4 regions of the Ensifer fredii genome follow, and region 4 is predicted to be linked to each of the others. Evidence: riboswitches for the same ligand, from Rfam matches in the RefSeq annotation. Region 4 holds a riboswitch; each other region holds the start of a gene.

Region 1 (7,223 bases), 1.2 Mb from region 4:
TCTCAATGCTCTCGCCGACACGTTCGAGGGGACCGAATCCGGGATCACCGAGGAGAACCTGCAGAGCCGCACGCGCGGCACGATCCTGATGGCGATCTCCAACAAGTTCGGCTCGATGGTGGTGACCACCGGCAACAAATCGGAAATGTCGGTCGGCTACGCGACGCTCTACGGCGACATGAACGGCGGCTTTAACCCGATCAAGGACCTTTACAAGATGCAGGTCTATGCACTGTCGCGCTGGCGCAATGGCGCTGTGCCGCCCGGAGCACTCGGCCCCTCCGGCGAGGTCATCCCGCTGAACATCATCGACAAGGCGCCCTCGGCCGAACTGCGGCCCAACCAGACCGACCAGGACTCGCTGCCGCCCTATCCGGTCCTCGACGACATTCTCGAGTGCCTGGTGGAGAAGGAACTGAGTACCGAGGAAATCGTCGCCCGCGGGCATGACGAGGCCACGGTGCATCGGATCGAACACCTGCTCTACATCGCCGAATACAAGCGGCGGCAGTCGGCTCCCGGGGTCAAGATCACCAAGAAGAATTTCGGCCGGGACCGGCGCTATCCGATCACCAACCGTTTCCGCGACCGAGGGTAGATCATGCGCAGTTCGGTGGAGATTTTCGATATTGCCACCGGCGAGACGCAAGTCGTCTGGCAGACGGAGCGGCTGGTCGAGGCGCCGAACTGGTCGCCGGACGGCAAATCACTGATCATCAACGGCGACGGCAGGCTCTATCGGCTTGCCTTTGACGGTTCCGAGCCCGTGGAAATCGACACGGGCTTTGCCGGGCAATGCAACAACGATCACGGCATTTCGCCGGACGGGAAAACGCTGGCGATCAGCGACAAGACCGAATTCGGCAAGTCGGCGATCTATCTGCTGCCGGCCGAGGGCGGCACGCCGCGACTGGTGACACGCAACCTGCCGTCCTATTGGCACGGCTGGTCCCCGGATGGGAAAACGTTGACCTATTGCGGGATCCGCGACCAGATCTTCGACATCTACACGATTTCGGTCGATGGCGGAGAGGAGCGGCGCCTGACGCATGGCGAGGGCCGCAACGACGGCCCGGACTGGTCGCCGGACGGTGCGTGGATCTATTTCAATTCGAGCCGCACCGGCCGCATGCAGATCTGGCGGGTGAGGCCGGACGGCAGCGATGTCCAGCGCATCACCGACAGCCCTTATGGTGACTGGTTCCCGCACCCGTCGCCGGACGGCGGGCATCTGCTGGTGCTGTCCTATGACGGCGAGGTCTTCGACCATCCGCGCGATCTCGATGTGCGGCTTCGGCTGATGGATCCGGAAGGCAGCAATGCGCGTGTCCTCTTCGAACTCTTCGGCGGGCAGGGGACGATGAACGTTCCGAACTGGTCGCCCAACGGCGATGCCTTCGCCTTCGTGCGTTATCGGCCGGCTTGAGCAGGGCGCGGCGCCCCCGCCTTGCGTTTCGCCGGCGGCTGTGCCCATATGCGGCCGTCAGGTGCCCGCTTGCTGCGGGAGAATCGGGAAGCCGGTAGAATTCCGGCACGTGCCCAACGCTGTGACGGTGACGTCTGCGCCAAAAGAGTTCTGAGTATTTTCAGAGCTTTGCCACTGGTTCCTGATGCGATCTGGGAAGGTGGCGCAGCCGAGTGATCCGAAGTCAGAAGACCGGCCTGGCGAGATAGACCGGCCCCGCGCGGACGGCGGGAGGTTGCGCATTGTTGGGGATCGAACGATGCTGCCTGACCCGAACGGCTGCCTTGCGGCGGCCGGTGCCTTTTCGCCGGACGAGCGCGCCGCCGTCTATCGTGCCATCGAGACGCGCCGCGACGTGCGCGACGAGTTCCTGCCCGAACCGCTGCCCGAACCGCTGATCGCCCGCCTGCTCGAAGCGGCGCATCGTGCCCCGTCCGTCGGCTTCATGCAGCCGTGGAACTTCGTGCTCGTACGGCGAATCGAGACGCGGGAGAGGGTCTGGCAGGCTTTCCAGCGCGCCAATGAGGAGGCAGCCGGAATGTTTTCGGGCGAGGCGCAGGCGAAATACCGGTCACTCAAGCTCGAGGGCATACGCAAGGCGCCGCTCGGCATTTGCGTGACCTGCGACCGGACCCGCGGCGGCGCCGTCGTGCTCGGCCGCACGCACAATTCGCAAATGGACGTGTATTCGACGGTTTGCGCGGTGCAGAATCTTTGGCTCGCGGCGCGGTCCGAAGGCGTCGGCGTCGGTTGGGTCAGCATTTTCCACGAGAACGAGGTCAAAGATATCCTCGGAATTCCGGAGCACATCGAAATCGTCGCCTGGCTGTGCCTTGGCTATGTCGATCGCCTCTACCAGCAGCCGGAATTGGCGGTGAAGGGCTGGCGGCAACGCTTGCCGCTCGAGGACCTCGTTTTCGACGAAGGATGGGGCGTCCGCGACAGCCTCGTAACGACCGCCCAAAGGGAAGGTGTCACTCGTTTTGCAGCGGCTGGTAACGCGATCCCCGAGGGTTCTTGAGATCGATCGCGCTCTCTTCCTGTGGCAGGAAGGCAGGACCGACAACCCGGACCTTGCTGCTCTTCGGATCATAGGGGCGCTCTTCCACGGGCTTTGCCCCCGCTGGTCCGAAGGCTGGTGCAGACGGCCCCTCGATCGTCACGACGGAAGGGCTGACCACCGAAAGCTTGGTTCCCGAGGTGGTGCTTTTGTTCTGATCCGTCGTGATCTTCGGAATCTGGCAGCCGCAGATGCCGGGAGAACCGACGTCGCGCACACGATAGGCGAAGGCGTTGGCGAGTTCCCTGTACGGCCTTCCCGTGGACGCCGAAACCATCTGCTCGCTCTCCTCGGTGGCGAGGACGTGATAATAGAGTTCCGTATCGGCGCCGGGGCATCGTGCCCGGCAAAGCTCGGCGTCGCGTCCGAAGTCGGCCGGCGTGGCGTTCGACGAAATCGGGAAAAATGCTCCGTCGCAGGTCCGCACGCACATGGTCCTGAAGCCGCCTGCCGCGCCGTTCTCCATGAATGTGAAATCGTCGGTCGGACCATCGAACAGCAACGGATAGTCCTCGCCGTCCGGCGGGAAGCTTTCGAGGATGTTGCGATGAGCGCGCGCCTCTTCGGTGCCGAATTCATCCGGAACCGTCTCGTCCCAGTTCGGAGCGGCGTCCCCCGAGCAGTCGTTCAATTCCATGGCGGCGAGGATCCGCCGGCGCATGTCCTCATTGCCCTTCGAAATCAGGTGCCGGCGTTGGGCCTTGAGCGTGTGGAGATTGTCCTCCATGCGCGCAATCGCATCGTCAAGCTCGGCACAGGCAGCCGCATTTTCGCTTTCGATGTAGACGACGGACTCGTCGCTGCATTCCATGCGCCGCCTTTCGTTCCTGGCGCGGCGAAGTTCGATGTTCTGTCGCGAAACCGCGCCGGTGAAATCGCGCAGATTGGCGTTTGTCGTGAACGCCGCCGGCAGCTCTGCGAGGCGGGCGCTGAGGCGCGCGCAGACGTCGGTGGCCGATGCCTGCCCAGGCATAGCCAAGGCGAGGGGCAGCAGAGCGGCCGCAAGGCGCATCATCCTCAAGGACGCAGTGGATCGGGACACTGACACTCGTCTTTCCTGCATTTCGCTCCGCTGATCGCGGGACAGGGGCGCCTGTAGTCACATCATACGACGTTAGGGTGAGGGCGCAACGACAAGACGGCGTTTGCGTTAATACGTGTTCCGAGACAGGAAGGGCCGGGCCGCCTGAACGGCCCGGCCATGATTAGGCCGCCCTTGCAGTTTCGAGCGACATGGGCCGTTCGAGCACCGTGCCTTCGATGAGGGCAACGGCCTTCATCTGTCGAAGCAGGCTTCTCGACACTTCCCAGGCGACCGCGACCGCGTAGACATTGCCGATCCTGTGCGGCTCGGCAATCCGTTCTCCGGGGCACCCCATGCGGCGGAACATCCGCTCAAGGAAGACGTCTGTGACGGTGACGATGTGGCTGATGCCGGAGGCAAGGCCAAGTTCGCCGACGCCGCACATCAGTTCGGCGGCGGCGATCGTTACCTGATTCGAAGACCGGTCCTGGGAAATATCCGGGTCGATGCAGAAGCGGCTCGATTCCCAGACCGAAGCGCTCCGGATTTCCGGGTTGCCGCCGAGCAGCACCGGGAATGTATCATCCAGCATGTTCGGCCCCAGCGTCGGCAGGAGCCTGAGCGAGCCACGCAGCTTCCCGGTTTCCGGCGAATAGGACATCACATAGAGCGGATTGGCCTTGTCGTAGTGGTCGATTTCCCAATCGCCCTCGGTCCTGACGTCCCATTTCAAAAAGTCGTGGAAGACGCGCTTGCGCAGCCGGAACATCTCGTCGATGGCCTGCGGATGTTTTCCGCGAGCGTTTCCGTTCACTATCCTGATCATCTTTCGCTCCATCGTGTTTGCGCGATGGAGCGATGCTGTCAGGCTCGGGCGACACATGTAACTGTCGGTAGTGACAGTTTAATCCAACGATTTTTCCCACAAAATTTGTGGGGCATCCGGCGCCGGGAGCGAGCTCCGATGGTAAATTCCCCCGTCAGATGGTGGGGATCAACGCATGGCGGACTGCCTGCGCAACCGCTTGCGTGTTCGACACGACATTGAGCTTGCGGCGTGCATTGCTCATGAAGAAGCGGACCGTGCGTTCGGAAATGCCGAGGATCGTCGCGATTTCCCAATAGCTCTTGCCGGCTGCCGACCAGGTCAGGACCTCGGTTTCGCGGCTGGTCAAGCGCGGATCGCGCTCGTCGATCGTATCTGCCATCGTCCGCTCGAGCATCGAGGCATGAAAGAGATTGGCTGCCAGCTGGAAGTCACGCAGATGGCAGCGGCGATATTCGGACCATTCCGTCGGCGACATGTTGGCGCTGATCGCCAGCAGCGCCATGCGGCCGGCCGGCGAAGGCAGCGGCAGGGCGACCCCTTCCGTGGACAGGCCGAGGTCCTCTGCAGCCTCGAAGAGCGGCTCGCATTCGGGAAAGCGGCGGCGTGCGGGTGCCCATTCCACAGGCCTTACGCCTCCGAGAGCAAGCCGAAGGATAGGGTCGATCCGGTGAAGACCGCGCGACAGATAGAGCTCCTCGGCATAGGCGCCGAAGGTGTGATGCAGGCGGCAGACCTTGAGACCCTCGGCCGTCGGTTCCGCTTCCAGATAGAGAAGATGCGCAATATCGAAGGTACGACGCATCAAGGCGAAGAATTGCTGCGGTTCCGCACACCCGCCATATTCCACGATATCCAGCAGATCGAGGACAGCCTGTTGATTAGTCATGCCGTAACACCGATTCATGCCCCTAGAATAAACATGGTTTAGCCTGCCGGTTTTTGTCTAGTGCTATATTTCGTAATCGGTGCAAGTCTTTTCACTAGATCAATGCATGGTTGTTTTTCCGCGGCAAGCTGCCGCGGAATCGCCTAAAGCGCGATAGACCGGAGAGCCATTCCTCAGGCGGGATGGCTTGCCTCGACCACTGCAAGAGCCGCCATGTTGACGACGCCGCGGGAGGTGACGGAGGGGGAAAGGATGTGGGCCGGCAGCGCCGAGCCGAGTAGGATCGGCCCGACATGAAGGCTGTCCGTCATCGTCTTGACGACGCCGAGCGTGATGTTGGCGGCGTCGAGATTGGGGAAGACGAGCAGATTGGCTTCGCCCTTCAGCGTGCTGTTCGGCATCACCCGCTCGCGCAGCGTTTCGGAGATGGCTGCGTCCCCGTGCATCTCGCCGTCGACCTCGAGATCGGGCGCCAGCTCGCGGACGAGCTTGAGCGCGGCGCGCATCTTGGCGGCGCTCTCGGATTCGCGCGATCCGAAATTCGAATGGGAAACAAGGGCAGCGCGCGGCGTGATGCCAAAGCGGCGTATTTCGCCGGCGGCCATCACGGTCGTCTGGGCGATTTCCTCGGCGCTGGGGCTGAAGCTCACATAGGTGTCGGTGAAGAAGGTCGCACCGCGCTGGGAAATCAACAGGCTTAGCGCCGAGAAGTCGAGTACGCCCGGCTTCTTGCCGATGATCTGTGAAACGTCGCGCAGGTGTCGGCTGTAGCGCCCTTCGACCCCGCAGATCAATGCGTCCGCTTCACCGCGCTTGACCGCCAGCGCACCGATCACCGTCGTATTCGTGCGGACGATCGTGCGGGCGGCTTCCGGGATGACGCCGAGACGGCCGACAAGGGTGAAGTATTCTTCGACGTAGTCGCGATAGCGCGGATCTCCTTCCGGATTGACGACCTCGAAGTCGACATCGGGACGGATTCTGAGGCCATAGCGGCGGAGGCGGGTGTCGATGATCTGCGGACGGCCGATCAGGATCGGCTTGGCCGTGCCTTCTTCCAAGAGCACCTGGGCGGCGCGCAACACCCGTTCGTCTTCTCCTTCGGCGAAGATGACGCGGTTCTTGGGGGCGTTCTTGGCGGCTGCGAAGACCGGCTTCATGATGAAGCCGGAGCGGAAGACGAAGCGGTTGAGCTTGTCGAGATAGGCGTCGAAATCCTGGATCGGCCGGGTAGCGACGCCGCTCTCGGCTGCAGCCTTGGCCACCGCCGGAGCGATGCGCAGGATCAACCGCTGGTCGAAGGGCGAGGGGATGAGATAGTCGGGTCCGAAGACCGGCGTTTCCCCTGAATAGGCACGGGCCGCAACATCCGACGGCTCCTCGCGCGCCAGGCCGGCGATTGCCCGCACCGCCGCCATCTTCATCTCTTCATTGATGGTGCGCGCGCCGCAATCGAGCGCGCCGCGGAAGATATGCGGGAAGCAAAGGACGTTGTTGACCTGGTTCGGGAAGTCGGAGCGTCCGGTGCAGATCATCGCGTCCGGCCGCGCGGCGCGCGCCACTTCCGGCATGATTTCCGGTGTCGGGTTGGCGAGCGCCATGATCAGCGGCTTCTCGGCCATCTGGGCGAGCAGTTCGGGCTTGAGGACGCCTGCTGCAGAAAGTCCCAGGAAAACGTCGGCGCCGCCGATGCTGTCGGCAAGCACGCGATTGGCGCTGTCCTGCGCGTAGATGGCCTTCCATTCGTCCATCAGAACCTCGCGGCCCTTATAGACGAGACCCTCCAGGTCATGGACCCAGATGTTTTCGGGCTTGGCGCCAAGGGTGACGAGAAGGTTCAGGCAGGCAAGGGCGGCAGCGCCGGCGCCCGAGGCGACGATCTTCGCCTTGGCGATGTCCTTGCCGGCGAGTTCCAGGCCGTTCAGGACGGCGGCGGCGACAATGATCGCCGTTCCGTGC
Region 2 (7,223 bases), on a different replicon from region 4:
CGGCGATGCGGCCGCCGCTCATCAGCGCGATCCGGTCGCAGAACGTGGCGGCATGGTTGAGATCGTGCAGTGCCGCGACCGCCGTCAGCTGCTGCTGGCGCACCAGGTGCAGGAGACTGATCTGATGGCCGACGTCGAGATGGTTGGTCGGCTCGTCGAGGAGGAGGATTTGCGGCTGCTGTGCCAGCGCCCGGGCGATGTGCAGGCGCTGCCGCTCGCCGCCCGACAGCGTGTGCCACATCCGCGCGGCGAGCTGCGCCATGCCGACATTACGGATCGCCTCGTCGACGATGGCGTCATCCATGGCCGACCACGGCGTGAGCGGCCCGAGATGCGGCGTGCGGCCGAGTTCCACCGCCTGGCGCGCCGAGATGCGCTCGCCGGTTTCGGCCTGCTGCTCGACCAGCGCGATGCGCTTGGCGATCTGCTTCCGGCTCAGCCTGTCGACGCTCTCTCCGTCGAGCAGAACGTGACCGGACCGCGGCCGCCGCAGGCCGGCAAGCAGCGACATCAGGCTGGTCTTGCCGGAACCGTTCGGACCGACGATGCCGAGAAACTCACCGGCGGCGACGTCGAGCGAGACGTCCTCGAGGATCGAGGCGCCGCCGGCCGACCATGAGACGTTGCAAGCCGAAAGCGTCATCGAACCGTCCTGCGCTGGCTGAGGATGGCAGCGAAGGCGGGCGCGCCGACCAGCGCGGTGACGACGCCGATCGGCAGCACCTGCCCGGGAATGATGATGCGCGACACGATGTCGGCGGCGATCATGAACACCGCTCCCACCAAGGCGGAGACCGGCAGCAGCAATCCGTGCCGGACGCCGACGATCATACGGGCGATATGGGGGATGACGAGGCCGACGAAGCCGATCGACCCGACCATGCTGACCATGGTCGCCGTCATCATCGCCGATACGCCGATCAGCACGGCATAGACCCGGCGCACCGGGATGCCGAGCGAGGCGGCGGATTCGGAGCCGAAGGTGAATGCGTCGAGGGCGCGTGCGTGCCAGAGACAGACAATGAGGCCGACCAGGGCAACAGGCACTGCGAGCCAGACATCCGGCCAGCGGACGCCGGAGAGATTGCCGAGCAGCCGGAACATGATTGCCCGCGCCTGTTCCGCATTCGCCGCCTTGGTGACGATCAAGGAAGTGAGCGCGTTGAAGAGCTGCGAGCCGGCGACGCCGGCCAGAACGATCGCGCCATGACCCCTGCCCGCCCGCACCGCCAGCAGGCTGACGAGCCCGAAGGCAAGTAGCGCCCCGCCGAAGGCGCCGACCGGCAGCGTCAACAGCCCGGCGCCGATGCCGAGGACGGCGACGCCGACAGCGCCGGTCGATGCGCCCGCGGAGATGCCGAGGATATAGGGGTCGGCCAGCGGATTGCGCAGCAGCGACTGCAGCACGACGCCGGAAAGCGCCAGCGCCGCACCGCAGCTGGCAGCAGCGATGGCGCGGCTCACCCGGTAGTTCCAGATGATGCCCTCGTCGAGCGCATCGACGCCGTAGCCGGCATCCCACAGGCGGTTGGCGACCGTCTTGGCCACCACGCTCATGGGTATGGCCGTCTCGCCGATCGCCGCACCCAGCCAGAGCGCGACGAACAGCACGACGAGCGCCAGCAGGCTGGCGCTCGTCCGGGACAGGGATGGTGCGCTGCCGATCACTTGTTCAGGCCGGATTTCTCGACGGCATCGGCAAGCACCTCGATGCCCTCGATGGTCCGGATCGTCGGGTTCATCGCCTGGGCGTCCATCTCGACCACATGGCCGTCCTTCACCGCAGGCATCAGGCTCGAGACCGGATCGGACTCGAGGAACTTGTGCTTGACGGCGACGTCGTCGGCGGGGAAACGACGGCGCTGCATCTTGCCCGCGACGATCAGCGTCGGGCCGGACTTGGCGATGGTTTCCCACCCCACCGTCGGCCATTCCTCTTCGCTGTCGATGACATTCCTGATGCCGAGCGAGCGCATGATGTAACCCGGCGCGCCATTCTTGCCGGCGACATAGGGATCGATGTCGAGCTCGGCGCTCGAGAACCAGAACACTGCGGAAAGCTTGCCGTCCGCCGAAGCGATCTTCTTCTTCGCCGCTTCCTCACGCGTCTTCAGTTCGGCAACCAGCGTCTCGCCGCGCTCCTGGACGTTGAAGATCTGCGCGAGTTCGGTGATTTCCTGATAGATCAGGTCCATCGTGAACACCGAATGGCGAACGCCGTCGCCGCCGCCGGTATTGTCCTTGCCGATGCAATCGGCCGGCGACGTATAGACCGGTATTCCGAGCTCCTCGAACTGCTCCGGCTTGGCGACGATGCCCTCCGGGCCGACATGCCACTGGAACTGCGCGGTCACAAGATCCGGCTTCTTGGCGACGACGCTTTCGAAGCTCGGATCGTTGTCGGCGAGCCGTTCGACCTTGGCATTCACCTCCTCGTAGCCCTTGATGACCGGCCCGATCCAAACGGCGGTGCCGACCATCCGATCCTGGAGGCCGAGCAGGTAAAGGATTTCGGTGCTGCTCTGGCCGATCGAGACGGCCCGTTCGGGCGCCTTCTGAAACGTGACCTGACGGCCGCAATTGGTGAGCATCAGCGGATAGCTGGTTTCGGCGGCTTTCGCCTCCATGCCGATAGCCATAAGAACGGCGGCTGCGCACAGGATGCCGTGTTTCGATTTCGCAAACAGGATTTTCATAAGCCTATTTCCCGGATTCGATGAAACGGCCGAAAGGATGCGGCCGGTCGCGGCGCGAACGGACGGAGTCAGCCCGCCTGCCGACAGTTCGGCGGCGTCGCGGAACGGGAAAGACCAGAGGCAAGGCGCGGGTCGGCGCAAGGAGAGGTCATGCTGTGTCCTGTTCCGGGCATCCCCGCCCGTGATTGGAGTGAACGCATGACGGCAGGTCTCCTGGCTTGCGGATATCTGCCGTCCACCTGCCTTCCCGCGACAATTTCGCAGTGGCATGACGCTTCTCGCGTCACGAGGATGGGCGGCAATCCGCTTACAGTTGCGGGGGCAGCCACGGTCTTGGTCCCTGTTGGGTCGTCCGCACCGTGTTCCCTATTAATCCCCTTCGCTTCATCGTAGGGGAACCGTCGCTGGCTTCCTTAATTCGTTGATCATGACTGGTCAAGGCCAGTGCTGCCTACCAACATTTCGGCGATGCCTCCACACAGTGCGGACCCCGATGCCGAGGCCGCCGCTCCCTGGGCCGCCACAATCAGGTATAATCCCGAGCGATTTCAGGTCGGGAGGAAGGACGATGTCGATCGACGCGGAACTGCAAAAAGTCGAGGCCGGATACGCGATCGAATACCTGCAGGAGCATCCGGAAGCAGGCCTCTGCTGCGAGGAACGGCGCTGCTGGATTACGCCGAACGCTAACGAGACCGATCGGCAGGCGCTGCTTCTCGATGCGGCCGAGGCCGAGCGGCTCAAGGACGACCCTCGCCTGCGGCTCGTCTCGGGTATAGCCCATGCGGGCCGGTCTCTCTGGGTGGTTCGCAGGATGACCTGACGATCCGCAGAAGACGATCAATCGCCTTGCGCGGGCCCCTGCGCAATGCCGTTGACGATCAGGCGGATGCAGCTGCGCATGAAGCCCGGCCATTCCGGTCAGCCCGGCCATTCGGGTCCCTGGCCGGTCTCGAGCGCCGCGGCGCCGAAGATCAGGTCCATGAAGATGCGCGCGGTGGGCAGCGGCTCGCCGATGTCGAGCAGTCCCCTCGCCCGGCCCTCTTCCAGCCATCGCAAACTCCTGCTGGCTGCGGTTCGCCTGCCGACAACAGCCGGCCGATCCCGAAAGACGCAGGAATGTAGGGATTTGTTAATGAATTGGCAAAAATACAACCTTTCAATGATTTATGGCACCACAACGAATCGCGAGTTTCCTAATTCCGGCCGCGCAGGGCTAGAGCCAAATCATGCGCAAACCGATGTGAGCGGCGGTCAGGATGTGATAGTTCTGCGCTGCCGAGCCGCCGACCGCCGCGGCAGAGATTGAAGCCAATTTGCTCGAGAGCCTCGCATGCCAGACATGACCTCGACACTGAGAATCCTTGAACCGCATCACGGCGTCTTTGCCTACTACGACGGCCGCATCGAGGGGCGGAGACTTCATGGCGCGGAGCCGAATTGGCTCGATGACGGTGCCTACGGCTTGGGGGTCGCCTCCTATGCGGTCTTTAATGCAGGCGAGGCGATCGTCTACGACACGCATATCTCGCTTGCCCATGCGCAAGCCATCAGGCGCCATCTCGAGGGGCTCGGCGCAAGGACCATCCGGGTCGTCCTCAGCCATTGGCACAATGACCATGTCGCCGGCAATGCGGTCTTTGCCGATTGCGAAATCATCGCGCTGAAGCTGACCGCCCATCTGCTTCATGCCAATCGCGATCAACTCGCCACACGCGTCCCGCCCATCAGCCCGCTCGTCATGCCCAATCGTCTCTTTGAAACGAGGCTGGACCTTGAGGTCGGAAGTCGCCGGGTCGAGCTCCACCATTTCGACATCCACAGCGCCGACGGGACCATCCTCTGGTTGCCGGACGAGAAAATTCTTCTGGCCGGCGATACGCTCGAAGACACCGTCACCTATGTTTCCGAAGCGGAGAACACCGAGAAACACATTCGCGAGCTCGCGCGCCTGGCGACCTGGCCGATCAATCGCATCCTGCCGAACCACGGCGATCCGGATCGGATCGCGGCAGGCGGATATGAAGCGTGGCTCATCGACGCCAACCGGTGCTACCTCGAGCAGTTGATGCAGGCGGTCAAACAGGGCCGAGCCGCATCCCTCAAGGACTTTATCGCCGAGGACCTGGCAACGGGGGCCGTCTCGTATTTCGAGCCCTATGAGGCCGTGCATCGGAAGAACATCGCCGCCCTCTCCGCGCTATGAGCTTGTCCACCGCCTCGACCGTGGTTTACGGGCATCGCTTGCCGTGAGCTTCGATCACTTCTGGCGTGGCTGCGAGAGCTCCTTGCCGGCAGAGACCCACTGTCCGTTTCGCTTGAGCATCACTGCCTCCAAGAGAGTCCGCGCCGCGTTGCGGACCTCTTCCTGCACCGCCTCGTCGGCATCGAGCTCCGCATGGCTCAGCGCATAGGGCTTCCAATAGCCGATATAGCGATCCAGTTCCGCCAAGGCGCCAGCCGGTTCGAGATGCATGTAGCAGAGCCAGTCCGACAGGCTGCGCCGAACGTTCTCGACCCCTTCCACGTCTCCATGCACGATGACGGAAAAGAGCCGCCCGGCAAGATGCCGCGGATAGCTCCAGCCCTCGAGTTCGAGTGCCTTGGCAAGTGCAGCATCCTTGCCCTTCGTCAAGGTCGGATCGGCATTGCCGCCATCGGCGCAGACGAGCCGGTCCATCATCAGCTTGATCGGGGAGCTCACCTGATACCAGTTGACCGGCGTGACGATCATGATGCCATGCGCCTCGACCCACATCGGATAGATCTCGTTCATCCAGTCGTCGACCTGGCCGAGCGAATAGTTGGGGTAGCAGGAACACGGCCAATGGCACAGAGCCGGCGAGGTGGAAAAGCAGGCCTTGCACGGATGAATCACGCGACCATATTCGGAAGCGAGGCGATGCAGTTCGAGAACGGTCGTCTTCACCCCGTCCGTTCGGTCCAACGCGTCCTGCGCGATCCGCGTCAGTCTATAGGACTTCGACATCTCGCCCGGACAGGTGTGCTCGCTGCGCGACGAGCCGCTGATCAACAGGATACGCGCCGGCCCGTCCGGGTCGTCGTGGCGCATCTGCGCCGCATGTATCGCATCGCGCGCGGCGAGCCAATCGACCGACAGTTCGTAGTTCGGATCCTTGAAGGCGGCTCCGGCCTTGCGGGTACGCGGCGCCTTTCGCTGATGCTCGTGGGCATCCCATGCCGCGGCAGCGATCCTGTCCAGTTCCGGGCGAAGCGCGTCGAAGGCCTTGTCCTGGAACCGGTTGAGAAAGCGGCGGCGAAATTCGCTCTCCATGAGCCTCGGGCTTGGCGTGCCCTTGCGCGGCTCAATCATCGTCGGTTTTGTCTCAGGGCTTTTCGTCATGGCGCACGTCCAGCTGCGGTTCGTTCTCTTTATACCTGCAATCTGTAATCGAGCTCGGCAACGATTGTTTCGGGCAGTAAGGTACTGCCCGGATATTCAGGTTGATGGATCACGGAGCACGCCGCTCTAGAGACGCGCCTCAAGGATCAGGTTGAACGGCGTTTCCAGCGCGCGCCTGAAGCGGCTGAAGCCGGCCTTGCGGAACACGTCCTCAAGGCGCGCTTCGCCGGCCTGGGCGCCGAGCACCAGGCGGCCGCCGTCGGCGATCGCATGGGCGCAGCAGATCGTCGTCGAGGCGGCATAGTAGATTCGCGCCACCGGCGAGACATTGTCCTCGACCCGGTCCTTGGCGAAGGGCTCGACCAGCATCACGGTGCCGCCCGGTGCGATGGCTTTCGCGGCATGCGAGGCCGCGGCGACCGGATCGCCCATATCGTGCAGGCAATCAAAGAAGCAGATGAGATCGTAGCCGGTAGCCGGGTAATCGTCGGCGCAGGCGGTCGCAAAGCTTGTCCGCTCGGCAACGCCTGCCAACGCCGCGATCTTCCAGGCCTCCGCCACCGAATCCAGGTGGTTGTCGAAACCGCGGAACTCGGAGGCCGGGAACGCCTCGGCCATCAGCACCGTCGAGTGGCCGTGGCCGCAGCCAACATCGGCGACGCGTGCGCCGGCTTTGAGCTTCTCGACGACGCCGTCGAGCGCCGGCAGCCATTCGGAAACCAGGCTCGCCTTGTAGGCATTGCGGTAGAAGGCCGCGACCCCGCAGAAGAGCTTCCCGTCATGGTCGCCCCAGGCAATGCCCCTGCCGGTTCGGAAGGCCTCGAGCGCCTTCTCCTCGTCCGTCCACATGGACGCTGGCACCGCCCAGGCGTTCGGGATGAAGTAGGGACTGTCCTCGTCGGCCAGCACAAGCGCCTGCTCCGGCGCCAGCTCATAGGTATCACTCACCGCATGATAGCCGACATAGCCGCCGGCAAGCTGCGAGCCCAGCCATTCGCGCACATAGCGCTCGGCGCAGCCGGCGCGGCCCGCGAGCTCCCGCGAGGTGAGCGGGCCGGCTTCCGCCATCGCCTTGTATAGGCCGAGCCGGTGGCCGAGACTCACCATCACGCCGCCATAGCCAGCCGAGAGGTCGCCGATCGCGCGGGCGACGAACGCGTCGA
Region 3 (7,223 bases), 1.7 Mb from region 4:
GCCGCCGGGGAACTCGACCTGGCGCTTCTCTTTACACCGCATTATTTGCCTGACCTTCATTACGAACGGATCGGCGAACTGCATTACGTGCTGGTCAGCACCGAGGCCGGCGACCTGGCCGGCGTGAAGCCCGAGACCTATATCCGCTCCAGCTATTCGCCCGCCTTCGACCGCGCCCATCGGCTGGCGCTGCCGCACCTCTCGGCTGCCTCGCTCGCCGCCGGGCAGAGCATGGCGATCACCGGGCTGCTGCGCACTCTCGGGGGCGCCGCCTATCTGACAATCGCCACAGCCGAGCGGCTTTCCAACGACGGGGCCGCGGTCGTGGTCGCCGATGCGCCGGTCATCCCGCAGGCCATCTACGCCGCAACGAGCCTTCGCACCCGCCACGCGCACCAGCACCGCAAGATCATCGGCGCGATGGAAGGGCTGCTCGCCAATTCGGCGACGCCGTAATGCAGATCAGAACCTGCCCTTGAACTCCGCCTTCAACCGCGCGACATCCTCTCCCGACACCCCTTGCGGATCGGTCACCGCCACCCAGGCGTCGATATAATGTTCCGGCGCGTAGACGTGGCCGTAACCGATCGGCGAGGTCGTGGCCAAAGCCATGTCGGCGAGGAGCTGCAGGCCGGTGACGACGGGAAACCAATTCAAGGCCGGAGAAACATCCGGCCCGCGCGGCGCCTTCATCCAGTCCGGCTCGCGGTACAAGGCGTGCGGATCGAAGAAGGTCACCGGATCGCTGGCATATTGCAGATAGACGATCCGCATCGCGCCCCAGTGCGCACCGGGAATATCGAGCGCGTTCTCCTGGTTGGTGAAGCGGATGATGGAACTGTCCCGGTAGCGCGGAAGCCAGGCGGGCGAACCGGCGACGCGGTCCGCCGTTACCGAGCGCCACAGCCCGCTCTGAAACGGCGGGCCGCTCCAGAGCGCACCCTGGAACGGGTCGCTGATGACATCGAAGAGATCGACAGACCCTTGTGAATTCATTGCCCCGAGACTCAATCCATGCAGATAGAGCTTGGGGCGCCGGTCCTTCGGCAGCGTGGTCCAGTAGCGGTAGACCTCGTCGAAGAGCGCGTTCGCCGCATCGGCGCCATAGCCCGGCTCGACGAGCAGCGACAGCCAACTCGTGAGGTAGGAATATTGCACCGCGACGCTCGCAACGTCACCATGCAGCAGATATTCGAGCGGATCGAGCGCTGCCGGATCGATCCAGCCGGTGCCCGTCGGAACGACGACGATCAGCGACTTGCGCTCGAAGCCTCCGGCGCGCTTCAGTTCTTCCAAAGCCAGCTTCGCTCTTTCCGGCGCCGTGTCGGCGGAGTTCAGCCCGACATAGACGCGCACGGGGTTTGACGCCGCGCCGTCGTAGAAGTCGCCGATCTGGGCGCCTGTCGGCCCCGAGGCGACAAACTGCCGCCCCTGCCGCCCAAGCTCGTCCCAGCGCACCAGCGACGCGTCGCTGCCGGTCTTGGCGGGATCGGTCGGGGGCGCGACGTCGGGATCGATCAGCGCATCGAGCTGCTGGAACGAACTGTCGGCGGCACGAAGCGCTAACTCGAAGATCACGCCATTTGCCAGCGACCAAAAGAGCGCGAGGGCGACCAGCCCACCAAGGGCGTTGGCGATCGGTCGCGTCAGGAAAACTTGCAGCCAGCGAGAAAGAACGCTGAAGGTGAACCGGAAGAGCCGTGCCAGGAAGATGAGAGCGGCGAACACCATGGAGGCTATGAGGCCGAGTTTGATGGGCTCGGCGCTTTCGATGCGCTCAAGCCCCATGATGCCACGGACGGTATTTTGCCACCCGGCTGCCTGCCAGAGAAACACGGCAGCTGCCGCTATGCAGACGATGGCGGCAGCGATCTTCAGCGTGCGCGCCCGCCGCGTCGTTGGCTCGGGCAGTTCGAAAAAGGACCAGAGCCAGCGCAGGAATGTCCCGATTGCGTAGCCGGCGGCGAGCGAAGCGCCGGAAATCACCGCCTGAATCAGATAGGGATGAGGAATGAGGCTCGGGGTCAACGAGACCGCGAAAAAGATCACGCCGACAAGCAGGCCGCTCGTCGAAAAGGACCGCAAGAGGTTTGCCAGATAGCGCGGGGCAGGCCGCGTCGCCGTCGACAGGTCCGTCTGTTGAAGGTGTTCCATGGCGGGCCTCCACGCTGCGGCATTGTCACTTTGTCGCGCGATAGCCAAGCGACGCATTACGGCAATGTCGCCTTCCGCTCCCGCACAGTCAATCGGCACAACCCGACGATGAGCGGCAGTCACGCGCTAGATCCTCCTTTCCTTGATCGTGTTCATCACGAAGCTCGTCTCGATCGAGGCGACGCATTTCAGCCGGGCGATCTTCTCCTTGATGAAGCGCTCATAGTGATCGAGGCCGGAACTCATCACCTTCAGCACGTAGTCGCGCGAGCCGGTGACGAGGTGGCATTCGAGCACCTCGTCCCAGTCGCGGATCGCCTCTTCGAACATGACGATCTCGTCCTCGTGCTGGCGGCTGAGGCGGACCGTGGCGATCGCCGTCATCGTCCAGCCTTCGATGACCGGATCGACGAGCGCCGTATAGCCGCGGATGACGCCGGTTTCCTCCAGACGCCTGATCCGCCTGAGGCAGGGAGACGCAGAAAGGCCGACGCGCTCGGCCAGTTCGTTGTTGGTGATCCGGGCATCGGCGACCAGTTCCTTCAGGATGCGGCGATCCATCTCGTCGGCAATTTTCTGCGTCATCTTGCTGTAACCTCGGCAAAAACTTGCGCTCATCAAAACGAAGTGATCGCAAATAGCAAGGATCAGCCCCGGCCGTTTGATATAAATTGGCGGATAGTGGAGTCCGCTAGCGCCCAGGGAGAGAAACCATGACCGCGCCGCATCCGTCGAAGACCCATATCGGCAACCACAAACTGCATCCCGAGACGCTGATGCTGAACTACGGTTACGATCCCGAGCTCTCGGAAGGCGCCGTCAAGCCCCCGGTGTTCCTGACTTCCACCTTCGTGTTCCACTCCGCCGAGGAAGGCCGCGACTTCTTCGATTTCGTCTCGGGACGGCGCGAACCGCCGGCGGGCGTCGGTGCCGGGCTCGTCTATTCCCGTTTCAATCACCCGAACAGCGAGATCGTCGAGGATCGGCTTGCCATATACGAACGCGCCGAGGCCGGCGCGCTCTTCTCCTCCGGCATGTCGGCAATCGCCACGACCCTGCTTGCCTTCGTGCGGCCCGGCGACGCAATCCTGCATTCACAGCCGCTATACGGCGGCACCGAGACGCTGCTCGCCAAGACCTTTCTCAATCTCGGCATCCACGCAGTCGGCTTTGCCGACGGCGTCGATGAAGCGGCCGTCAGCGCCGCCGCCGAGGAGGCCATGAGCAGGGGCCGGGTCGCCGCGGTCCTCGTCGAAACGCCGGCCAATCCCACCAACAGCCTCGTCGACGTCGCGATGATCCGCCGCATTGCCGAAAAGATCGGCGAAAGACAGGGGCAAAGGCCGATCGTCGCCTGCGACAACACCCTGCTCGGCCCGGTCTTCCAGCACCCGATCGACCACGGCGCGGACCTGTCGCTCTATTCGCTCACCAAGTATGTCGGCGGCCACTCCGACCTGATCGCCGGCGCCGTGCTCGGCTCGAAGGCGCTGATCAAACAGGTGAAGGCGCTGCGCGGCTCGATCGGCACGCAGCTCGACCCGCATTCCTGCTGGATGCTCGGCCGGTCGCTCGAAACGCTGTCGGTCCGGATGGAGAAGGCGAACGAGAATGCCCGGATCGTCGCCGAGTTCCTGCGCGACCACCCGAAGGTCGAAGGGATCCACTATCTGCCCTTCCACGACGAAGCCTCGCCGGTCGGGCGGACCTTTGCCGCGCAATGCACCGGCGCCGGCTCGACCTTCTCCTTCGACATCGCCGGCGGCCAGGAGGCAGCCTTCCGTTTCTTGAACGCCCTGCAGATCTTCAAGCTCGCCGTCAGCCTCGGGGGCACGGAATCCCTTGCGAGCCACCCGGCGGCGATGACTCATTCGGGCGTGCCGATCGAGGTGCGGCGCCGGATCGGCGTGCTCGAATCGACTATCCGCCTGTCGATCGGCATCGAGCATCCGGACGACCTCGTCGCCGACGTCGCGAACGCTCTGACGACCGTCTGATCCATTGAGCGGGGGCCGTCCCCCGATCAATGCGTCAGAATATTGACTACGTTGCCGAACGGATCGCGCACGAAGAAGCGTCGCACACCCCAGGGTTCGTCAGTGATGTCATAGACGATTTCGATGCCGGCCGCCTTCGCGCGCCGATAGACTTCGTCGACATCGTCCACCTCGATCGAGAGCGCCGGCACCGGCGTTCCCGATCCGCCTTCAATGGCAAAGCTGACCTGCGGCATTGCCGATCCGCCTTCCGCCGCAAAGGTGACCAGCCAGCCGTGATCCATCACCACGTTGAGGCCAAGCAGATCCGTATAGAAACTGCGCGCGCGTTGCGGATCGGATACTTGAAGATTGGGCACGATGCGTCGGACTGCCATTGGACCCTCCCCAGTTTCATCGTCCTCTTTCCTAGGCTTCAGCCGCGTTGAAAGCCAAGCGTGAAAAGGGCGAGCGAAGCTATCGAAGCGATCGTGCGGACATGGTTCCACCAGACCCAATCGGTCAAGTAGCGCTGCTGCCAGACTTCGGTGGCGGCCTCGACCGAAGTGGCATTCGCCAGCGCGTTGTTGAGCGGAACGTTAAAGACCATCGTCACCGCGAATGTGCCGGCGAGGTAGACGAGTCCGCCCGCCGCCAGGAGATAGCTCCCCTCCCCGCCCCAGATGAAAGCGGCAGCTATGAGGATCACGCCGAGCAGCGCCGTGCCCATGAAGGCGGCGAAGAACAACGGATTCTGGATCACGACGTTGATCGCGTTCATGGCAGCAACGCCCTGCTCCGCCGGCAATCGCCGCAGCGCCTGCATGATGCAGACGGAAAAGACGAAGAAGAGCCCGGCCATAAGTCCGGATCCGATGACGGCGGCAAAGGACAGGGCAGGAACAAGGGCAAGCATCGCACGGACCCCGGGTCGATCGCGCGGCCTGCGGCCGCACGCGCTGCCCAAGAGATAACCGACCAATGCGATATAGTCATCAGGAGTTGTTCCCCATGTGGCGGGCAACGCGAAATGCGCGCAACCCTCTCCTCCACTTTCCACCGCGGCGCGATTGACATCATTGTCGGCCACACCTAATCATCGCTGATCGGTTGGTTCCCGGAATGCGAACGTGTTTCGGGAGTAAACGGGAATGTGACGGATGGACCCAAGCTGGGCATCTCAATCACTGCCGACCCCGCGACTGTAGAGCAGCGTGAATTTGCCGTTCCGGAGCAATCCGGAAGAAGCCACTGGAACAGCCGCGAGAGGGCGGTTCGGTTCTGGGAAGGCGAGGCAAATCCTTGGTGACTAGGCTAGCCTGGGCACCTGACGCTGCGAGCCAGGAAACCTGCCAAGCGATACGGGCATAGTGCCCAAGGGGAATATCCCATTGCCATCACGGAGGTTGTCATGGCTACGTCTACAGTTTCGAGCATTCCGCTCTCCCTCAGCGACCGTCTGACCGCGGGCATCATCGCCCTCATGATCGGTGGCTTCCTCGTTTTCGGTGCCGGCCTGGCGAATTCGGCCGTGCTGCACGACACGGCACACGACACGCGCCATTCCTACGGCTTCCCCTGCCACTAAGCGAAGTCATGGAGCGCCTGCCGCGTTCCATACCAAACGATACAACAATCGACCCTCCGGTGCTCGGAGCGCGCGTCGTGCGTCTGGCACGCGCCCGCGCCTTCAAGCGCCGGCTTGCGTCGATGGAATCGGGCCGGCTTACCGCAAGGCGGCCACGCCCGCTGAGGAAAATCGACAATGATCGTCAAGACACTTCTGGCCGCGGTCGTGGCCGGGCTGATCGCCGGCGTCTTCATGACCGGCGCCCAGGAATTGCGGATCACGCCGCTTATCCTGCATGCGGAAGAATTCGAGGGCGAAGCGCCGGCTGCAACCGGGCAGCCCGCCGGCGAGCAGCCGGCCACGGATCATCAGCAGCATTCGTCGCTGAAAGGATCCCAGATGTTAGGCGAGATGCTCGCAGCACTTTCGCCGGTCACCCCCGCCTATGCCCATGAGGGCGAAGAACACGAGGAAGGCGGCATCATGTTCGGCATGAGCCGCTTTTCCGGCACGCTTGCCGCCAATCTCGTCACCGGCGCCGGCTTCTCGTTGCTGCTTGCAGGCATCAGCCTGATGATCGGCTACCCGATCACGCTTGCCAATGGCGCGCTCTGGGGCGCCTTCGGCTGGCTCGCCGTGCACCTGCTTCCGGCCGTAGGCCTGCCGCCGGAACTGCCGGGCTTTCCGGCGGCCGAGCTTGGCGACCGGCAGCTCTGGTGGGGGGCGACGGTGCTACTCTCGGCCGTGGGACTCTATCTGCTGGCACTCCGCCCGGAAATCGTCGCCAAGCTCGCGGGTCTCGTCCTAGTCGCCGCTCCCCATCTTTATGGTGCGCCGCAGCCGCTCGACATTTCCAGCAACGTGCCGGCTGTGCTCGGCGCCGAGTTCGCCGTCGCCGCGCTTGCGACGACGCTCGCCTTCTGGCTGGTGCTCGGCATCGTCTCCGGTTTCATCAACGACCGGTTTCTCCGGGCGCACTAACCGGCCCCCGCGCCTTCGCCGCTTGTCCTCTCCCCGCCTGCGGGCAGCACGCGGGGAGAAGGCAAGGGTCTCATTTGCTATCGAGCAGGTGGGCCCGCAGCATCTCTCGTCGAAGCTCGGGCTCGAGCAGCACGCAGGTGTCGCAGAAGCTGCCGCCCTCGGCACGATAGAAAAGGCAACAACCGCCGCGGATCCGGTAGGTCCTGGAGCGAAGCTCTCCCCCACTGCCGGAGGCCGCTTCGATCTTTTCGTAGTGAAGCTGCCGCGAGGCAAGCGGCGAGTGGGCCCTTTTGACGATCGCCAGCGCCTGCCCCGTCGCCCTGTCCTCCCGTTGCCGCCGCCGCCCGATCTCCAGGAAAGCGCCGGCGAGACTGTCCGCGGCCAACCGCCATTGCGCGCGCGCTGACAGGCCGCAGCGGCGTTTCAGCAGCGCGATCACCGGCTTCAGATGCGCAACGAAGGCATCGTGAAAGCGTCGAGTCGGCTCGTCCGGCTCGATCTCACTCTCGCTCCGCGGAAGGTCGACGAGGAAATGAAAGCGG
Region 4 (7,223 bases):
TCGCTCGTGACCTCCTTCAATTTCGACAGCGAAGGTGACGTGCTACGCGAGGAAAGGGAAAGCATCGTCACACGCCACGGGCTTTACGAAACGCTTGATCAATATCTGCATCAGACGCTCGAAGAACAGGCGGGCGAAAGCAATGAAGGCGTTCGCCTGGCACTCTATTTCGAGCGTAAGGCCGGCACGATTGTCGACGCCTACGACCTCCTCGCCGACGACGCGCTCGCCGAGGTGTTCCGCACGATCTTCAGCCTGCCCGACGAGTTCAGCACCATGGACATCGATCAGCAGGCGAAGATCGTCGAAAAGAATCTCGATCTCGAGAAACTCAGCGATCCGGTCGAACTGAAGAAACTGCTGGCGCGCTTTGCCGTGCTTTACGATCTGGAAAACAACACCGAGGTCGATCCGGCCGTCTCGGTGCTCACGAGCAGCGGCAGCAGCGTCGGCATCAGCGCCGACACGCTCTATACCTTGTCGCAGCTCAGGATGGGCGGATAGCGCCGCCTCAATCAATCCTGCCGCAGCACCTTGTCCGGGTTCATGATTCCGGCCGGATCGAAGGCATGCTTGATCCGCCGCATTAGCTCGATCTCGATCGGCGCGCGGATGGCCGCAAGTTCGTCGCGCTTCAACTGGCCGATGCCGTGTTCGGCCGAGATCGATCCGTTATATTTCAGCACAATGGCGTGAACGATCGCGTTCACTTCGTGCCAGCGGGCCAGAAAGGCCTCGCGGTCCGCGCCGACCGGCTGGGTAATGTTGTAGTGGATGTTGCCGTCGCCCATATGGCCGAAGGCGCAGATGCGTGCGTTGGGGATTGCCGTGATGACCGCCGCATCCGCTTCCGCCATGAAGGCGGGAATGCTCGACACCGGTACCGACACGTCATGCTTGATCGAGCCGCCCTCGGGTTTCTGCGCCGGAGACATGCTCTCGCGCATGTGCCACAGCGCCTTTCGCTGCGCTTCGCTCTGGGCGATGACGGCATTCTCGATGAGACCCTCCTCTGCACCTGCTTCGAGCAGGCTTTGCACCATCTGCTCCGAACTCTCGGCCGAGTCGGAGGTGGAGATATCGATCAGCGCATACCAGGGATGACTTGTTTCCATCGGGTCGCGAACGCCCGGTATGTGGCGGGTGGTGAACTCGATGCCGAGCCTCGGCATCAGTTCGAAGCCGGTCAAGGCGGGACCGCAGAGGCTCGATGCCCGCTCGAAGAGTCCGAGCGCGTCTTCGACGCTTGCGAGCCCGGCAAAGGCGACCTGATGGCCGCGCGGCTTCGGGAAGAGCCTTAGGACGGCGCCGGTGATGACCCCGAGCGTCCCTTCGGCGCCGATGAACAGATCGCGTAGGTCGTAGCCGGTATTGTCCTTCTTGAGGCGTCGGAGACCGTCCCAGATTTCGCCGGTCGGGAGCACGACTTCCAGCCCCATGCAGAGCTGTCGCATGTTGCCATAGGCAAGCACGGCGGTGCCGCCGGCATTGGTGGAAAGATTGCCGCCGATCCGCGCCGATCCTTCGGAGCCAAGCGACAGCGGAAACAGCCGGTCGACGTCGTCCGCCGCCTTCTGAATGTCTGCGAGAATGCAGCCGGCGTCGGCGACGATCACATTGCCGACCGGGTCGATGTCGCGGATGCGGTTCAGCCGCTCAAGGGAAAGCACCACATCGGCCTTTCCCTCGCGCGGGATCTGGCCGGCCACGTGGCCGGTGTTTCCGCCCTGGGGCACGATCGCCGTCTGGCTCTGGCTGGCGAGCCGCAGGATGCGCGAGACTTCATCGACCGAGGCGGGCTTCAGCACGAGCGGTGTCGTGCCGCGGTAAAGCCCGCGCGATTCGACGAGATAGGGCGCCGTCTCCGCCGGTCCGGTCAGCGCATGGCCGGGGCCGACGATGTCGGTGAACGAGGCGATCAGTTCGGGAGAAGGGATTGCTGTGCTCATGACCTGCCTGCGATTTATATTTCCGAAACAGCCGGACCACACAGGTCTCGCGCTTCCGGTCAGATCCTCGGGGCGGCGGCCCGTTCGAGCCGGTCGATGATCGCTTCGCCAAGGCCTTCGCCCGGGATCGGCCCGAAAGCGATGGTTCGAGCGCCGCTCGCATCTGCCTTTTTCATATAGTCGAAAAGATTGGCGGCCGCTTCCCTGAGATTGCCCGTTGGGCTGAGGTCGAGGACGATCGCCGCGCTGCCTTCGCCAGGCAGCGCCTTGCCGCCGAAGCGGATCAGCGCCTCTCCCGTGTGGACGTCCGTCGCATTGAGCCGCACCGCGGCACCCGGCGCATAATGCGAGGCGAGCATGCCGGGAGCTTCGATCGTCGCGCCGGCCGCTTCCGGCCGCTCAACGGGAAGGCCGGCGAGCGCCTCGATCTCGGCCGCATCGAGACCCCCCGGCCGAAGCAGCCGCAGCCGGCCGTCTTCGATCTTGATGATCGTCGATTCGAGGCCGATTTCCGCCGGGCCGGCATCGAGGATCAGCTTCAGCTTCGCACCGAGATCCGCCTCCACATGGGCCGCGCTGGTCGGACTGATCTTGCCCGACGTATTGGCGCTCGGCGCCGCCAGCGGTCGCCCAAAATGTGAGATCACCCGCCGGGAAAAACCTTCAGGCATGCGGATCCCGAGCGTGTCGAGGCCGGCCGAGGCAAGCGCGTGCACGGTGCTTTCGGGTCGCTGAGTGAGAATCAGCGTCAGCGGCCCCGGCCAGAAGGCTTCCGCGAGGCGTCGGGAGATGGGGTCGAATATCACATGCGCTTCGGCCATTCCCATGTCCGAGACGTGGCAGATCAGCGGATTGAAACGCGGCCGGCCCTTCATCTCGTAGATGCGGCTGATCGCATCGGCACTCGTTGCGTCTGCTGCAAGGCCGTAGACGGTTTCCGTCGGGATCGCCACGGGCTCACCTTCGGAAAGCACCGCGCAGGCCGTTTCGATCGCCCGATCCGGTTCGCTGCGCGTATCGATGATTTCGGCCATGGCGGTTCTGGTCCTTTCCGTCGCTTCCTTAACGGAGGAGGAGGGAAAACAGAACGATTTTCTTTGTCGATGACCGGCGTCAGAGGCTGCGAATGATCCGCCGCAGCGCTTCGTCGCGTGCGCCGAGCATCAGGACGTTCTTGAGCGCCACCTTCGGGTCCTGCGTCCGGAAGATCAGGCCGTTGCCCCGAACATTTCGATCGAGGACCATCCGCCCCTCTTCGGTGCCGGGTTGAATGGCCACGGCGAAATACATGCGCGAGTAGCTTGTCTGTATGCGTTCGAAGAAGTGCGCCTCGTCGCCGAGGTCGGAGAAGAAGTTGGCAAAGTAGAACGCCCAGGTGACGTCTCGCGATCGAGCGAGATGAGTCCGCGCCGCGGTGACATGGCAATAGCCGAGGTGGGGACTGTCGGCGAGGGTCCTGTGGAAGATCATCTTCGGGAACTGGATCGAGGCATGAAAGCCGTTGATCCGCCCGTGTGTCGTCTCTCCCGCCGCCTGTAATCTCTGTCCGGTTCTCTCTGCCACTTCCTCATGCGTCATGTAGCGGCGCTGTTCGGGCAACCACGGCCGGCGCCGGTCGATTCGGCCCGTGCGCAGGAACTCTGTATGGCCGCCCGCCGTTTTCGGCGCCGGCGCCTGCGCTTTGCCTGAGGCGTCGTAGTATCTGATTTTTGCCATCGACCTCTGCGTCACCTGTCGCTGAACGGACTAAACCGTCAGCGAACGCTAAATCACTATGGTTAATAGAGTATTTCGGGCGCCCGCGCATCGCTTTATGTCGCAAAATGGCCCGTGATCTTCGCGGCTTGGATGCCGCTGCGAAAAAACGCGCCATTTGCCGAAAAATGTATCTATCACATTGTTTATTATAGAAGATGTCACAGGACTTCCAACGCGCGCGCATCGAAAATCTTTGTCGTCTTTCTGGAATGGAATGTCGCGCACCGGCAATTGCCGAGCCTGTCTGGCCGCTTAGATTCGAATTGCTCAAGGTGCCGCTTCTTCGCAGGGAGGGGCGGAGAATTGGGAAGCCGGTCAAATCCCGGCGCTGCCCCCGCAACGGTGGTGGAGTGAACCCCGGCATAAGGCCACTGGACAATCGTCCGGGAAGGCGCCGGGCAGGGCCCTCGGGCCGCTCCAGAGCCCGGAAACCAGCCTTGAGGAAAACGACCGTAACTGGTTGCGGCGGGCAGCCGGATCGGAGCCAAGGCGCACGACATCTCTCCGGCGCGGTTCCCGTCCTGCCTGCCCGAAACAGGGCTAACGAGGACATGGGCATGGACATCCAGAACGAAATGCTGCGCAAGCTGAAGACCCGCCGCGAGGGCTACAGCCTCGATCGGGCCTTCTACATCGACCCGGACTATTACCGTCAGGACCTGGAGAATATCTGGTACAAAGACTGGCTATTCGTCGGCCACGACTGCGAAATCCCGCGTCCCGGCAATTACTTCACGCTGCAGGTCGGCGACTATCCGATCGTCATCGTGCGCGATCGCCAGGGGGCGGTCCGAGCGCTGCACAATTCCTGCCGCCACCGCGGCTCGCGCGTTTGCACCCAGCACAAGGGATCCTCGGCCAAGCTCGTTTGTCCCTATCACCAGTGGACCTACGAACTCGATGGCAGGCTGCTCTTCGCCCGGCAGATGCCGGAGGATTTCGATCCGGCCCAGCACAGCCTGAAGCCGGTCAATTGCGAAACGGTCGGCGGCTATATCTTCATCAGCCTTGCCGAGCGGCCCATGGATTTCCAGCCCTTCCGCGACACGGTTGCAGCCTATCTCGCGCCGCATCGCCTCGGCGAAACCAAGGTCGCCTATGAAAGCACCATCGTCGAGAAGGGCAATTGGAAGCTCGTCTGGGAGAACAACCGCGAGTGCTACCATTGCGCCGCCAACCATCCGGAACTCTGCCGGACCTATCCCGAGGCTCCGACTGTGACGGGCGTCCAGGGCGCCATGGACGATCCGGAAATCGGTGCCCATTGGGAGAGATGCGAGGCGGCGGGGCTGCCGAGCGCCTTCAAGATCGGGCCGACCGGCCAGTTCCGCATGACGAGGATGCCGCTGATCAACGGGGCGGAGAGCTATACGATGTCCGGCGAGAAGGCGGTCCGCAAGCAGCTTTCCGGCGACATAAGCGCGAACCGCATCGGCACGCTGCTGCTCTTCCATTACCCGACGACCTGGAACCACATCCTCGGCGACCATGCGATCACCTTCCGCGTGCTGCCGCTCGGGCCGGAACTGACGCAGGTCACGACGAAATGGCTCGTCAGCAAGGATGCGGTCGAAGGGGTCGACTATACCCTCGAAGACCTCACCCATGTCTGGACCGAGACCAACGACCAGGACCGGCAGATCGTCGAGGAAAACGCCTTCGGCATCCGCTCGCCGGCCTATGAGCCGGGTCCCTATTCGGCCGAACACGAGGGCGGGGTCATGCAGTTCGTCGACTGGTATTCGCGCTTCATGCAGGATCGCCTGCAGGGCAGCGCCGCTCCTCTGTCGCGGGTGGCATGACGATGGAAATGGCACGCTCCTTTCACCACTTCGACGAACTGCAGCCCTGGAAAGATCGCCAGTTCCTGCTCGAATGCATCTCCGCGGTCGGGGAGACCGCGGACGTGATGACCTTCACCTTCCGGTCCGACAGGCCGGCCTGGTTCCGCTACCTGCCCGGGCAGTTCGTGACGCTGGAACTCCCCGTCGGCGAGGAACCGGTGATGCGCACCTATACGCTATCGTCCTCGCCGTCCCGCCCGCTTTCCGTTGCGGTCACGGCCAAGGCGCAGTCGAACAGCATCGGCACGCGCTGGATGTTCGACAATCTCAGGCCTGGCATGACGTTGAAGGCGCTGGGGCCGCTCGGCGATTTCAGCTTCGTGCGCCATCCGGGCGAAAAATATCTGTTCGTCTCGGCCGGCTCCGGCATCACGCCGATGATGTCGATGACGCGCTGGATGGCGGATTGCGCGCCGGACACGGATGTGACCTTCATTTCCTGTGCCCGGCAGCCGGAGGATCTGCTGTTCAAGCCGGAGTTGGAGATCCTCGCCCGCCAGATGCCGCGTCTCAATCTCGGCTTCCTGGTGGAAGGACACGAAGCGCGTCACGGCTGGCACGGCCTGCGCGGCCGTATCGATGCGACGAAGCTGCCGCTGCTTGCACCGGACTTTCTGGAGCGAACGGTCTTCTGTTGCGGCCCCGAACCCTTCATGCGCGGGGTTCGGGAGATGCTGGAGGGGGCCGGTTTCGATATGGCCCGCTACCACCAGGAAAGCTTCCAGCCGGCGGCGGCGCCGGCGGCAGAGGAACTCGCCATCCGCGCCGGCTCGGCGGCCGGCGCTCAAGGCGAGGCAGCCCGGGTAACCTTCACCATGAGCGGCAAGGAAGTCTCGACCGTCCCCGGCCAGACGATCCTGCAGACAGCACGCGCCAACGGGGTCAGGATCGGTGCGGCCTGCGAGGGCGGCATCTGCGGCACGTGCCGCGTCTTGAAGATCGCCGGCGAAGTCGAGATGAACCACAATGGCGGTATTCTCGATGACGAAGTCGACGAGGGCTACATCCTCGCCTGCTGCTCGCGGCCTATCGGCGACGTTCAGATCGAAGCGTAGACAGCTACAGGCGCCGTCCGGCTTTTTCAGCGGCGCTCGGGCTGGTTGGGCAGGTGGGCCTCGGCGGCCTTCACGCTGATCGCACCGGTGACCGTTCCGTCGACGCCGGCGCCCGAGCCGCTCTCGGCCTCGGCGCGGCTGATGAGCAGGGGTTTTGCGAGCGGGACGGTGGCCGCGGCGCTCGCCGCCGGCGCCTTGCCAATCTTCGCGGAGGCGATGACGGTGACGATCGGCGGCTTCTCCGGGAGCAGCGCGCCCTGCGGCCACACCTTCTTCAACTCTGAAACGGTCATTGCGGCGACGTTGACGTCGATGTCGTTGAGCGTCCCGGGCACGCGATAGGGGCAGCGCTTCTTTCCGCAATTATGCGACGACGAGAACTGCCACAGCGCATAGCGATCCCAGTTGCCCATCGGAAAGACGTCGCGAATGTCGGGCTTGTAGCGGGCATACCAGAGCGGCAGGCGGGAAAGCAGCCGATGCTGGGCGCGGTTGGCGGCGATCTGCTTCGCGGTGATGTGGTTGGTGTAGAGAATGGGGTATCGCCCGGTGCGGGCCTTGATATGGCCGGCAAAGATCGCGGCGTCCTCGAGTGACATGTAGTTCTCGGGATCGAT

The links. Region 4 has a riboswitch for cobalamin ahead of NXT3_RS04470 (aromatic ring-hydroxylating oxygenase subunit alpha). Riboswitches for the same ligand answer to the same signal wherever they lie in the genome.
Region 1: it holds a riboswitch for cobalamin, as region 4 does, so the genes downstream of both, bluB (5,6-dimethylbenzimidazole synthase) here and NXT3_RS04470 (aromatic ring-hydroxylating oxygenase subunit alpha) in region 4, are expected to answer to the same signal.
Region 2: it holds a riboswitch for cobalamin, as region 4 does, so the genes downstream of both, NXT3_RS32160 (ABC transporter substrate-binding protein) here and NXT3_RS04470 (aromatic ring-hydroxylating oxygenase subunit alpha) in region 4, are expected to answer to the same signal.
Region 3: it holds a riboswitch for cobalamin, as region 4 does, so the genes downstream of both, NXT3_RS12760 (CbtB domain-containing protein) here and NXT3_RS04470 (aromatic ring-hydroxylating oxygenase subunit alpha) in region 4, are expected to answer to the same signal.

What each region holds. Positions count from the first base shown of each region.
Region 1 covers NZ_CP024307.1:2,104,602-2,111,824, reverse strand. The annotation lists gene NXT3_RS10450 (NAD+ synthase) at 1-598, shown strand, start outside; gene NXT3_RS10445 (TolB family protein) at 602-1,426, shown strand; cobalamin riboswitch at 1,469-1,680, shown strand; gene bluB (5,6-dimethylbenzimidazole synthase) at 1,725-2,486, shown strand; gene NXT3_RS10435 (DUF2865 domain-containing protein) at 2,440-3,573, opposite strand; gene NXT3_RS10430 (acyl-homoserine-lactone synthase) at 3,731-4,375, opposite strand; gene NXT3_RS10425 (helix-turn-helix transcriptional regulator) at 4,530-5,264, opposite strand; gene NXT3_RS10420 (NADP-dependent malic enzyme) at 5,438-7,223, opposite strand, start outside.
Region 2 covers NZ_CP024310.1:49,378-56,600, reverse strand. The annotation lists gene NXT3_RS23860 (ABC transporter ATP-binding protein) at 1-643, opposite strand, end outside; gene NXT3_RS23855 (FecCD family ABC transporter permease) at 640-1,668, opposite strand; gene NXT3_RS32160 (ABC transporter substrate-binding protein) at 1,665-2,639, opposite strand; cobalamin riboswitch at 2,883-3,114, opposite strand; gene NXT3_RS23845 (hypothetical protein) at 3,265-3,519, shown strand; gene NXT3_RS31835 (hypothetical protein) at 3,618-3,755, opposite strand; gene NXT3_RS23840 (MBL fold metallo-hydrolase) at 4,030-4,902, shown strand; gene NXT3_RS23835 (flavodoxin family protein) at 4,957-6,030, opposite strand; gene NXT3_RS23830 (class I SAM-dependent methyltransferase) at 6,187-7,223, opposite strand, start outside.
Region 3 covers NZ_CP024307.1:2,592,001-2,599,223, forward strand. The annotation lists gene NXT3_RS12730 (LysR family transcriptional regulator) at 1-456, shown strand, start outside; gene NXT3_RS12735 (alpha/beta hydrolase) at 463-2,154, opposite strand; gene NXT3_RS12740 (Lrp/AsnC family transcriptional regulator) at 2,281-2,739, opposite strand; gene NXT3_RS12745 (cystathionine gamma-synthase family protein) at 2,868-4,151, shown strand; gene NXT3_RS12750 (glyoxalase superfamily protein) at 4,178-4,528, opposite strand; gene NXT3_RS12755 (anthrone oxygenase family protein) at 4,567-5,046, opposite strand; cobalamin riboswitch at 5,225-5,501, shown strand; gene NXT3_RS12760 (CbtB domain-containing protein) at 5,542-5,718, shown strand; gene NXT3_RS12765 (CbtA family protein) at 5,896-6,681, shown strand; gene NXT3_RS12770 (ferric iron reductase) at 6,752-7,223, opposite strand, start outside.
Region 4 covers NZ_CP024307.1:937,289-944,511, forward strand. The annotation lists gene NXT3_RS04450 (DUF1217 domain-containing protein) at 1-504, shown strand, start outside; gene NXT3_RS04455 (FAD-binding oxidoreductase) at 516-1,949, opposite strand; gene NXT3_RS04460 (L-threonylcarbamoyladenylate synthase) at 2,009-2,983, opposite strand; gene NXT3_RS04465 (DUF6656 family protein) at 3,063-3,665, opposite strand; cobalamin riboswitch at 3,961-4,161, shown strand; gene NXT3_RS04470 (aromatic ring-hydroxylating oxygenase subunit alpha) at 4,265-5,509, shown strand; gene NXT3_RS04475 (FAD-binding oxidoreductase) at 5,506-6,606, shown strand; gene NXT3_RS04480 (glycoside hydrolase family 25 protein) at 6,633-7,223, opposite strand, start outside.